Regions from separate parts of the Paenibacillus sp. F4 genome, predicted to be linked through region 1. Evidence: predicted binding sites of a transcription regulator. Region 1 holds the regulator's gene; each other region holds the start of a gene.
What was found. The regulator LexA, encoded in region 1, represses DNA repair genes until DNA is damaged. The targets are predictions, from matches to a motif close to CGAACATATGTTCG.
Positions count from the first base shown of each region.

Region 2: addB (helicase-exonuclease AddAB subunit AddB) is a predicted target of LexA. The motif match lies at 1,197-1,210, and genes of this name have one in related genera.
Region 3: C1T21_RS10080 (YolD-like family protein) is a predicted target of LexA. The motif match lies at 1,127-1,140, and genes of this name have one in related genera.
Region 4: recA (recombinase RecA) is a predicted target of LexA. The motif match lies at 1,887-1,900, and genes of this name have one in related genera.

Region 1 covers NZ_POVS01000015.1:73,977-77,167, reverse strand. The annotation lists gene C1T21_RS17325 (hypothetical protein) at 1-473, opposite strand, end outside; gene C1T21_RS17320 (DUF896 domain-containing protein) at 594-800, opposite strand; gene C1T21_RS17315 (LysM peptidoglycan-binding domain-containing protein) at 909-1,277, opposite strand; gene lexA (transcriptional repressor LexA) at 1,466-2,092, shown strand; gene C1T21_RS17305 (hypothetical protein) at 2,376-2,678, shown strand; gene C1T21_RS27400 (hypothetical protein) at 2,915-3,079, shown strand; gene C1T21_RS27395 (hypothetical protein) at 3,121-3,191, shown strand, end outside.
Region 2 covers NZ_POVS01000017.1:493,731-496,921, reverse strand. The annotation lists gene addB (helicase-exonuclease AddAB subunit AddB) at 1-1,130, opposite strand, end outside; gene C1T21_RS20945 (class I SAM-dependent rRNA methyltransferase) at 1,368-2,747, opposite strand; gene C1T21_RS20940 (Na/Pi cotransporter family protein) at 3,036-3,191, shown strand, end outside.
Region 3 covers NZ_POVS01000009.1:650,866-654,056, reverse strand. The annotation lists gene C1T21_RS10085 (copper amine oxidase N-terminal domain-containing protein) at 68-1,024, opposite strand; gene C1T21_RS10080 (YolD-like family protein) at 1,180-1,515, shown strand; gene C1T21_RS10075 (zinc ribbon domain-containing protein) at 1,615-2,739, opposite strand; gene C1T21_RS10070 (hypothetical protein) at 2,884-3,063, shown strand.
Region 4 covers NZ_POVS01000009.1:189,842-193,032, reverse strand. The annotation lists gene pgsA (CDP-diacylglycerol--glycerol-3-phosphate 3-phosphatidyltransferase) at 1-362, shown strand, start outside; gene C1T21_RS07810 (competence/damage-inducible protein A) at 458-1,726, shown strand; gene recA (recombinase RecA) at 1,970-3,031, shown strand.

The DNA.
Region 1 (3,191 bases):
AACTTCTCAAGTCGCTCTGCAATGGCATCCGTGTCATAGCGACCTAATGATTTAGTAAAAATGAAATTACCGCCCTTACCTTTTCTTTCAACGGTTACGTAACCCTTTTCAATCTTGATGGCTTTCATGTCCCCTGCCGTCATTGGACGTTCTCTACCACCTTTCAGCATATAGAGAGTATCCTTTCCCACTTTCAGATAAGGACGACGGATGAAAAAGATAACAGCCAGCATCAAGTAAAGGCCGAATACAAGCCAATCCATCCCTCGCATGCCAGTCTTAGTCAAAAAGTAACTCATAAGCATGTACAATACAGAAAGACCTGCCAGCATAATTGGCACAGTAATGTTACGGCCACGGAAAATATCCATTGCAGAACCTGCGCCGTTAATGGTTTGAATGCCTTGCTTTTTGCGCGATTTATTTAAATGCGCTGTGTTTTTGCGTACTTTTCTTTCAAATGATCGGGCCATCTCTCAATTCCTTCCCAGATATATTACAATAAAACAATTGCCTCAAAGCTGATCTATATAGATACCATGAAAGGTACCTAAAACAAAAGGCAAATTGTAGGCTTGGGCGCTTTAACAACATTAATGCTTCAGCCCGTCATTTCCCTTCGATGTATCATCGTCCACAAATTCAATCGTCTCAAGCTGCTGCCGAAAATTACGGCGAATGTTACCTAAATAAATTTCCCGAAGATTGGCGCGCTCTGTGGCTTCCTCTTCCGTCAAACCCTCGGATTTTGCTTTGCGCGCTAATTCATTAATGCGCTGTACCAAGCTGTCTATATCCAAATTGTGTCCCCTCCATAAAAGCAAAGATATAATACACTTTGACATGTAGAAAAGAGCTTGTCAAGGCTCCCGTATTACGCTCCCTGACAAGCTCTAATAGTCTATAGATCAGAAGTTAGGAAGCTTGAGTACCTGACCTGCCTGCACTCCCCGATCCTCCAAACCGTTAATCCGCACAATTCCTTCTATATATACCCGTGTATCCATTCGTTCCGGTTTATGATTTGCGGCAATCTCCCACAACGTATCCCCGGGTTGTACGGTCAGTTTAGTCACTTCTTCCTTGGAAGCTGAAGGTGCCGCGAAAACCGTAAGTACACCTGCCCCTGCAATCCAAGCAACAATCACTATAATAAGAAGCTTAAGTAAAAGAGTATTGGTAATAATCTGCATAAAACGCGCCCTACCCTCTTTTCGGGTCTCCTGTAAATTTTCTAAATTCATCGGGAAAATACTTTGATAAGTGCTATATTTCATCATTGGCTGTGTCCTCCAAACGTTTGTTCTTATGTTTTCACAATATAACACGAACATTTGTTTTGTTCAATAGAAAAGAGAACAAAAGTTCGCAATTATTTTCAGGGATTATTTAGAACTTATGTTTGTACGAACGGAGGTTCTATGCTATAATTTTCCCAAACGTTACTAAATGGGGTTGATACGGTATGTCTAAGATTTCGAGCCGCCAGCAGGCCATTCTTGAATTTATCCGCAATGAAGTGCGTCTAAAGGGGTACCCCCCTTCTGTACGCGAAATAGGCGAGGCTGTCGGATTAGCCTCCAGTTCTACGGTTCATGGTCATTTGGATCGTTTAGAGAAAAAAGGACTCATTCGCCGCGATCCTACAAAACCACGGGCTATTGAGTTACTCGGTCAAGACGAATCGGATAACAGCAACTTGATTAATTACTCCATTAGTCGTGTCCCCGTCGTCGGCAAAGTAACTGCTGGCCTTCCTATTACGGCGACAGAAAATATTGAAGATTACTTTCCTCTTCCCCAACACTTTGTTGGTGAGGATAAAATATTCATGTTATCTGTTGTAGGCGAAAGCATGATTGAGGCTGGGATTGCTAACGGAGACTATGTAATCGTACGTCAGCAGCAGACCGCTGATAATGGTGATATTGTTGTAGCTATGACAGATGAAGACGAAGCTACAGTTAAAACCTTCTACAAAGAAAAAGATCATATCCGGCTTCAACCTGAAAATCCAGCCTTTGAACCGCTTCGCCTGACACACGTCAGCATTTTGGGCAAGGTTGTAGGACTCTTCCGGGACTTCCACTGATTTCTCGTTCTTTCTTCCCCGTTATTCTATCCACTAATACAAAACCGGCTGCCTAGGGCAAGCCGGTTTTGTATTGCTATTATGTTTATTATGTATCTCACAACTATTTTTTCATTTCAGCAACCTATTCCTATTTTTTCTACTATAAAATCAGCCTCCCCATCTCAAATAATCCCCCACTGATCTTGAGCAACTATACTGTCATGGGCAAAACTAATAGATCTTTCTTTGATTTGGATAAATATGGTATATTAATTACTCATAGCTCTGTAGGAGGAATTAAATGAAAAAAATTATAATTTCAGTGTTTGCTGTGATATTTATCGCCATAAGCTGTGTAGTTCCAACAATGGATCATTTGTATGCAAAAGAGAACTCACACATAACAACCTACGATCGTATTCAGTACATACAAATACTTATCCATTTCAGGTATTTAGAAAAGCAACTTGAAGCTGTAATTTCCGAAAGAAACAATTATCCAGAAGACAGCCAAGAATATAAACAGCTCTCTGAACAACTGAATCATATTCTTGCTCAAGAGGCGTACTACGAGAAAAAAATTAATACTCTTAATAGTAAATAATTTTCAAACTAAACTGCATATTATTTATCTACACTATTAGACTCATGCCGACCTGCCTGTAACCTTCTCCTGCAACGTAAAGTTGAAATGGCGAAGACAGGCTCGCATGAGGTTTTTTTGTTAACCATTAGGAATATAGGTACCAGCTTCTTTTGGCTTTTAATAGATTTATGCTGATACATTACTATCACAATTGACATATGTATATAGCAGACCTAAGCAAAGGAGATATGCAGATGATCAGAAATAGAGTTAAAACGTATAAGCATCGCATCGGGAAAAACAGATATCTGGTCGTTAAAGTCTTTCAAGCCGCAGCTGCTAAAACAGGAAGCGGAAATGCACTAGCAACCAATGCCTTGAATATCAAAATTTCCAAGCGTAAGCATAAACACCACTAAGATTCATCCGTACCTTCATTTCCTTGAAGGGAGGTGATCATATGAGCAGAAGACATTGCAGACGTGATTTGAGAAGAAGAAGATCAAACATCCGTTCGAATCAAAGAGCCGT
Region 2 (3,191 bases), on a different contig from region 1:
CATGGCTCATAATCTTCAATATGACGCACAAACAGAGCCATCTCCCGATAACGCGCGCCTTCATCTCGGGCCAGACGGCGCATTTCGCGTACAGCCCCTTCCAGCTCTGCACGGCGATTAGCCGCAGTGTACAGTTTTATTCCCTCCGGCTGCTTTTCTGTCCACTGCTCTCGTAGCTGCTGCAGCCGCATCCGTTGTTCCTGATTCCGTAACCCTGTACGATGTTCAAAGTTAGCCTCCAAATACGCCAACGCTGGACGCTCCTTAAATCTCGGCAGCGGATCAGGGCGCAGTAATTGTGTCTGCGTCTCTATCATCAGCTCGTCTGCCATTCCTTTGAGCTTTACATACGTAGCCGCCGAAGGATGAAACAAATCCAGCTCATGCGGAAGCTGTCCGCTCTCGTAGCTGCGGTTGCAAGTCAGCGCCACCGTCAACGAAGAGGCATGCAGCATAAGTTGCTCCACAACCTTGTATTCATGTGGTGTAAACCTGCGGTAGCCATCCATCCAAATATCTGCCCCACGCACAAGGGAAGACTCAGCAATCTGTTCTGCCAGCATGCGCAACGTATCTTCACCGTCAATATATTTAAGCGTCAGCTCTCGTTCAAAATCCTCATAGATTAGACTGATATCTTTGAGCTTGCCGCGCAAAATCGGAGTTGACTCTTCAGCAGCGTTCATTCGCTCCAGTTGCTCCGGTACAGACCAAGTATCATTTCCATACTGCTTTAGCTCCGTAAACAATGTATTCAACCGATCCACAAAGCCGAGCTGGTCTCCCGAATCCTTAAACAAGCTCAGTTCATCCTTACGACGACGAATAATTTTATATAAAAGCATCTTCTTGCCTTCTTCCGTAACAGGCACCAGTGCTGAACCCCCGGTTTCCTGCATAACTAAATAGGCAAGACGATGAAATCCCATCACTTGGGCGCGCACCGACCCCTGAATACCGTTTCCGGCTTCTGTAAGTAACGCATGCTCAGAAGCAAATGACGATTGCTCCGGTACAAGTAACAGCATAGGCTTACCTAGCGGCTCCTCGCGTAACATAGACGTCATTTCATTGCGGATTAACGTACTTTTACCACTCCCAGAGCGGCCAATCAACAAGCGGACCGACATGATGCGGCCTCCTTTCCAACGAACAACATTCTATTAAACAGTATAGCATATCAGGCAAGAGAGAAAAGAACGTACGTTTGCCATGTTGTAGCAATTCTTCCTCCCTCTAAAAAAACAAATCAGTCCCGCAGATTGGCTTGGTGCACGCCTTCTCTACAGGACTGATTTATACCTAAACGAGTCTATTTTACCTATTTAATCACCAAAAAGGCGATTGACTTTGACCTTGTATGAAACCTACAGCTGTGTCCGGCTGCGCACCTCAAAGATGGCGAATTTCAAGTAATGGCCTTCCTCCACACCCAAAATTTGAGGATGGTCCTTACCAGCCGCTCTCCAGTCTACCAGACGAAGGATTTTGCCAGCATCTGCCGCCGCTTCCTTAATGGTATCTAAAAACAACTCTGGCCGCATATGGAACGAGCAGCTCGCTGTCACCAGATAGCCGCCCTCATTGACCAGCTTCATCCCGTGCAGGTTGATATCTTTATATCCACGTGTAGCTCCTTTGACAGCGTTCTTCGTTTTGGCAAAGGCTGGCGGATCGAGAATGACCACATCAAAGGTGCGTCCGCCACCTGCTGTCAGCGGCTTGGATGTATCTCCTTTGCCCCCGGCTCGTGCATTGCGTTCCTCTACACCTTTCACTTGATTGCGCAAATATTGAAAAGCATCGTCGACAACAAACTCAACGCGTTCCTCAAAACCGTTCAGCTTGACATTATCCCGCGCACTTTCAATCGCATGCTCAGAAATATCAAGACAAGTTACTTTTTTAGCACCATGTTTACATGCATTGAGGGTAAAGCTTCCCGTGTGCGAAAAACATTCCAATACAGTTGCGCCATCCCAGAATGGGAATTCAACAACCTTACCACTTTTATTCACTGGCTTCATGACCGTAGTGCCCGCATCCCCTGAGTCTGCAGCTACTTCTTGTAGCGTAATTCCACTACGTGCTCCCCAACCTGTCATCAACGGTGCTATGGCCGCACGATTTTCACGCTGGTCAAAGAAATAACCCGTCTTCTGGCCCTCTACGATATCAACCTTGATGTGCAGCCCATTTTCCGTCACCACCACATGACGCGGGCAATCACCGTACAAAGGACCCTTCGTTTGTTCCAATCCTTCCAGCTCACGGATGGATACATCACTTCGCTCATATATACCAACAGGACCCACTACTTCAACGAGCGCATCCCTGATTTCTTCCCTGCGCCGATCCATGCCAAGCGTTAACAACTGCACGACTAACACATCACCAAATCGATCTACAATCAGTCCAGGCAAAAAATCAGCCTCGCCGTACACCAACCGATAAGCGTTTCCCCCGGTCACAAAACGTTCGCGGTGCTCCAGACATTTGCGAAAGCGTTGGGCAAAAAAGTTTTGATCCATTGCTTCCAGCGGCTCGTAGGACATTACACGCACTGTAATTTGTGAAGCTGGGTTATAGTAACCTGTCGCCAAATAACGCCCCTGATGGTTAACGATACTGACCAAATCGCCTGCCTCTGGGTCCCCTTCGATCTTGGCTATTTCGTTTTTAAACACCCAAGGGTGTGCGTGCTCCAGCCTTTTTTTACGGCTGCGTTCTAATATTACTGAAGGCAAAATCCTTCACTCCCATTCTTGGATTACTCAAAGTGTTAAAACGTTTTGTTCGATAGGGGCGCGGCTCCGCGATTCATTTGTTCTTATGAACACTGTCGCTTCTCCAGATTCAAATGAACCGCTTCGCTACTGCCCGCCTGTATATCGACGTCACGCTTTTAAAGCTTGTGAAGATACTACAAAATTATCGTTCCGTAAAAAAGAGCTCAGCCATGCTTGTCATGGCTGTCCCCAACAGATCATAGGCTGTTACATAAGTATTTTCACCTAGAAAAGGGGGCTATGCCCGTGTTTATACATGTTATACTCCCGTTGTGCGGTGGGCTGTTTATTTTTTTGGGCGGGATGAAGCTGATGGAAGCAGCCCTCCGGCATTTGGCCGGCCCCTTCCTCACCCGCTGGTTGAACCGCGCCACAGTTTCACCTTGGCGGGGCATGCTGTTC
Region 3 (3,191 bases), on a different contig from region 1:
TAGATCTTCGAAGTATTTGATAAAATCAATTACACTGGCGTGCTGATTCTCAAAAAAAAGTCTAATATTATCTTTGAGACACCAAAATATCCAATTGAGGATATTCAGAATGCATACTTTTGTACAATCGGATATAATAAGAATTTCGACCGACATTGTAGTAATCGGTTAAAGAGAGATTACCTAAAGACAGGTCTTCCGCCCATTTACTCTGATTTCTTCCTTGTGGTCGCTCCGTTTGAACTGGTGCACCGTATACCAATTGCATTTTAGAACTAATTTTAAAGAATCGATCTATATAGTTTTGCATGTTACTAAATTTTTCAGGAAATAAAATCTGGCCGTCATACAGTTTAGTGTTGTTCTTATCTTTCCCAGTTAGGATATAAGTGTAAACTGCTTTGTACCCGTTGTATTCACCTCTGTAGTCCAAATAAGTATAGTACATATTACTCGCGCCGTAATCATCTAATTCAGTGACAGCATTGATGAGAGGCAGTGTCTCAGACCTTTTAATTTGCTGAACTGTCATACCCCATATAGCATTTCTAAAATCTTTCCCTTGCAATTCTGTTGGAATATTTTGGTTTTTACTCGGTGTAACTCCAATCCAGGCGTACTGTTCTGTAGAGTTACTGCCAAACGGTTTCCCGAGTGCTTGCGAAATTGCACGCAGAGGAAGGTAAGTTACTCCATTGTATGATTTAGAGCTAATAGGCATACGAATTTCTTTTCCGTTGATATAAATATTTTTAGCACCAATCACAAAGGTAATCGAATTATTCGAATTTGTTATTTTTACACGATCAGGAATATCGGGATCTACAGCAGCTGTATAGCCTAATTTTTTTAACAACGGGACAACTGGAACCATAAGGGTGTTACTTTCAATGCGAGGGGCAAATTGAAGTGTCACAATTTTTCCATCCAAAAAAATACGATAATTCGACGGATTCGCATGAATTGTTGGAATCGTTCCAAAATAGACAACAAAAATTAACAATAAGGTAAGAAGGCGCTTCATAATAATCTCCTCTTTTAATATTTCAGGACTTTGCAAAATCCTCATTTTACAAGTAGTCTATCAGACCTAGGAATATTTTTCTAGTATGAAAATCTCTTGTGTAGAACGTATGTTCGGAATATAATTTCTACATAACACATCAGGAGGCTACATACATGTCTAAAAAACTCGAAGAGAACGGCTTATGGGAAAGCTCGCGCATTATCATACCGGAACATAAAGAAGCTTATTTAAAACTTATGAAGGATCGCCAGCGGCGCGGTAAACCGGAACTCGATGATCAAGAGGTACAATTGATTGAGCAGGCTCTAATAGAGTCCTACAACTCGCGTACAACAGTCACGCTCCTCGTGTTCAGTCCGTTTGATGACGAGGAACTGTGTGGTGTAGTTACGTCAATTAACACCGCGCGTAGGGAAGTAAAACTGTTCCGTGGGGAAGATGATTTCAGCTGGATTAAGCTAGAGGATATTATATCAGCAATTGTATAATCCCCTAAAAAGGAACAGGATAACAGGCCTTCTTAGAACAATGGATTTCGGAGCAATAAAAAGAGCCTTCGGTTTTTTCTCGAAGACTCCGCATGTGGATTAATCTTGAATTGCTGTTACGACTCCATTTTCGAAATAGATGTACTTGTAATGATCATAGACCCATTGTTCACTTATGCCATATGCAGTTGTGGTTTTGTTTACGTGTGTTGGCAGTCCCCATTTTGAATCCATTACTTCCTGTTCGGTCATACCGATTTGGGGAGCAAGTTTTTCTGGTGGAACATCATCGTAATTACCGATCTTTGTATATGATTTGGGACCAAAGTAAGAGTCCTTATCCTTTTCGATTAGCTTATCGTTCTTAAGATAATATACTGTACCGTTGTCGTCGTGCATTTCTTTCCCTACGAGGGTTGTTGACCAGGTGTAGGTGCTTTCATCTTGTAAACCAGAAAATAACACTTGGGTTACTTCTCCATTTTTAAAGGTCAGCTTTCTATATCCATCATCATCTCTCCATATACCTTGAAAATGGTCTAATAAGAAAGCTTGAGCCAGATACTTCTCTGAGTCTTGATAGTCACTACTGGCAGTGAATAACTTTGTTGCTTGTTGAAAGTTGTATGCATTGAATTGCTTTACACCTTCTTGGTAGTTTGCTTCCTGCAACAGATCAGATGAATCTTTATACTCTTGGATTTGTTCAAGTAATTCAATTGCCGAAGCGTAGTTATCCTGGGAGGAATTTTGCTTTGCCAGTAAGTATGTTGATTCTGTTTTTAGCTTGACACTATCTTTGTAGTTGACTAAATTGATAAACATTTCAATAGCCTTTTCGTATTCTCTAGTTTTTAGCATGTGTTTTGCCTTTAGATAATTGGTTTCATTAATCAACTCATCAGAATCTTTGTACCCATCCAAATTGGTGAAGGCTTGAGTTGCTTTGTCAAATTCACCGTTATTCATTAATGACTTGGCCTGAATATAACTGATATAGGGAGCTGCAATTAAATAGCCTACGATAAAAAGACATAAAATAAGAAATGGAGCAATTGAGATAATAATTTTCTTCCTATAGCTGATCTTTTTAGGAATCGGATCATCATTCCTAATTTCGGATGTTTTTTCTTGCGGTGAAATATTGATAGTTACTTCCTTTCCGCAATAATTGCAGAAGGCGCTTCCTTTGGGTATTTCTTTCCCACATTTATCACAGAGCATTCTTTTTTACTCCTGCCTTTCTTGGAACTCTGTTGCTTCATAAAAAGTAGTCTATCAAACATAGGAATATTTTTCTAGGTCTAATTACATGGGAAGAATTCGAATAACCTGTCTAAAAATAATATGTAACGAGGTGATGCATAGATGAATATTGAATTTATTACATCTGATTCTACTGATAAATTACGAGCCGCTTGTTATGAGTATATTTATCAAAAATATGGAAGTGTACAGCGTGACAGACGTATATGTAAGAATTTTAACGGAAGAACAGACTTGCAAGATCATCTGGAAAAATCATCGTTTGAAATTGCAGACCAATGATGATACAAATACTTGCCTATAAACAGGGAAGACACTGGAAAATTAAAAAGGAATGGCTACTGGAGTATGAAAATAGCTTATTCCCAGAGTCAGGTGATCAATATTGAAAGAAGGTTGTTTTAACCGCC
Region 4 (3,191 bases), on a different contig from region 1:
AGCTGTTGGACCCCCTTGCTGATAAGCTTTTGGTAACCGCTATTTTGGTTTCCTTGGTAGAAATGGGGAAAATTGATTCATGGATTGTCGTTGTGATTGTTAGCCGTGAATTTGCGGTTACGGGGCTGCGTCAGATTGCCTTACTGGATGGGTCTGTGGTTGCTGCAAGCAATTGGGGCAAATTAAAGACGATCATCCAGATCGTTGCTATTGTAGCGCTGCTCATTAATAATTTCCCGTTTGTTTTTCTTGGTATACCGTTTGATTTAATAGCGATATGGGCAGCAGTGTTGATCACCATTTATTCGGGTATTGATTATTTCGTGAAAAATATCCATTTGCTGAGCTCCTCCAAAGTTTAACAGGATAAATTTTATGGAAACAGCAATAGGGACTAAACTTATTGCTGTTTCTTTATATAATTCCCATAATATTTGCAGTACAGGAGGAAGAATTGATGAAAGCTGAAATAATTGCAGTAGGAACAGAGTTATTGCTCGGACAAATAGTGAATACAAATGCTCAATATTTGTCACAAGAGCTGGCTACAATTGGAATCGATGTATATTTTCAGACTGTGGTTGGCGATAACATAGATCGGCTTCAGGAGGCGATAAGAATTGCTCAGAAGCGTGCGGATATTATTTTGTTTTCCGGCGGTCTGGGGCCGACTCAGGATGATTTGACGAAAGAGGCGATAGCGACTGTATTGGGGCGGAAATTGCACATAGATCGTCTTGCAATGGACAAGCTAGATCAATTTTTCCGTAACCGTGGGGTAGAAATGACCGAGAATAACCGCCGGCAGGCGCTTTCTATTGAAGGTGCTACTCCGCTTGAAAATGAGACAGGGCTAGCTGTGGGCGACGCGATTGCACAGGACGGTAAATTTTATGTAGTTTTGCCTGGACCGCCTAAGGAACTCAAACCTATGTTTGCAAACCAGGCGAAACCTTGGTTGCTTCAGCAGGCATTGAGCGGTGAGGAAATGCCAATTTATTCGAAAATGCTAAAATTTGCAGGGATCGGTGAGTCAGCTCTTGAAACCCATTTGTTAGATCTAATCCAATCCCAGACAGATCCCACGATTGCCCCTTATGCCAAGGAAGGGGAAGTCACGATCCGCATATCCACCAAGGCGGCAAGCGAAAGTGAAGCATTAATTAAGCTGACAGCTACGGAAGTAGAAATTCAGCAGCGTCTTTCGGAGTATATGTATGCAAGCGAGGATGTTGCGCTGGAGAAGGTTATCGTAGATCTAATGGCCAAACGCGAACTCACTGTGAGTGCGGCAGAAAGCTGTACAGGTGGAATGCTGATGGAACACATCACTTCTATACCTGGCAGTGCTGTTATGTTTCAAGGTGGCATCGTGTGCTACTCCAATGAAATGAAGATGAAATTACTCAACGTGCCTTATGATTATTTGGAAGGGGATCATGCGCCAGGTGCAGTGAGTAAGGAAGTAGCCCTTGTGCTTGCGGAGCAGGCGAGAATGATCATGGACAGCGATTTTGGACTTTCAGTTACTGGTGTAGCTGGGCCTGGATATTCCGAACGGAAGCCAGTCGGTCTGGTGTATATTGGCATTGCTGAACGCGACAAGGAAACGGAAGTACATGAGCTGAGACTGAGTGGCAACCGCGAAACAATCCGACTGCGATCAGTCAAAGCAATCCTGTACAGATTGTGGCGCAGGCTGGTAGAGAACGAGAAACTCTCTTAAACATCTATGTACAGTGTGGGTCGTAGAGTTGTTTTTAGATAGATATTCATGATATAATCATCTTATCGGAAGAACCGTTGCAAAGCCTTTTGCCAGCGGTTCTTTTTTTGTTTTAAGAGACAGGTGTAAATATAGAAGAGAGCTGTGTGAATAAAAAAAACGAATGTATGTTCGAAAAAATGCTTGGCAAGCGTGTCAAAACAAGGTATTATTAAAGTACAAACAATGAAGGATGTGAGTTTATTGTCAGATCGTCGTGCTGCGCTGGATATGGCGCTCCGTCAAATAGAAAAGCAATTTGGTAAAGGTTCCATTATGAAGTTGGGTGAGTCTACCCACATGCAAGTGGAAACGATCCCCAGTGGTTCGATTGCTTTGGATATTGCGTTAGGAACGGGCGGCTTTCCAAGAGGCCGGGTTATTGAAATATACGGACCGGAATCATCCGGTAAAACGACAGTAGCTCTTCACGCTATCGCAGAGGTGCAAAAAACAGGCGGACAAGCCGCCTTTATCGACGCCGAGCATGCGCTTGATCCGTCGTATGCAAGCAAGCTGGGTGTCAATATTGATGAGTTGTTACTATCGCAACCAGATACAGGAGAGCAGGCGCTTGAGATTGCCGAAGCCCTTGTACGTAGTGGAGCAGTAGACATTGTAGTTGTTGACTCCGTAGCGGCACTTGTGCCCAAGGCAGAGATTGAAGGCGAAATGGGAGATTCCCACGTTGGTCTTCAAGCACGTTTGATGTCTCAGGCATTGCGTAAGCTTTCTGGAGCCATTAATAAGTCGAAAACTATTGCTATTTTTATTAACCAGCTACGTGAAAAAGTAGGTGTTATGTTCGGTAACCCTGAAACAACACCAGGTGGACGTGCTTTGAAGTTCTACTCTACGGTACGTTTGGATGTTCGTCGTATTGAAAGTTTGAAAATGGGTAACGACATTGTGGGTAACCGCACACGTATTAAAGTCGTGAAGAACAAAGTTGCCCCTCCTTTCCGTCAGGCTGAGGTGGATATTATGTACGGTGAGGGTATTTCCAAAGAAGGTAGCTTGATCGATATCGGTACGGAGCATGACATTGTCGACAAGAGCGGAGCCTGGTATTCCTACGAAGGTGAGCGCCTTGGTCAGGGACGTGAGAATGCTAAACAATTTTTGAAGGAAAATCCGAATATTGCTAGTACGATCGAACAAAAAATTCGGGTGGCCAGCAATTTGGTTACGACGGTTGCTCCGCCTACAGAAGAAGAGTTGGCACAGCAAGCGAAGGAAGAACAGGAATTGTTGGAGCTTGAATAAAGCTTGGTGAACCCTGATTTGTGAACTGGGGCCAGGGTTATGGCACCGTCCGTTTGAATAGCATGATTCTGATGCCCTGCACAGTTGTGCAGGGCATTTTTGCATCAACTAAAGTCTGCTTTGTCAGCGGAATCTAACTTTGCGTAGCAGGTGTTCAAAG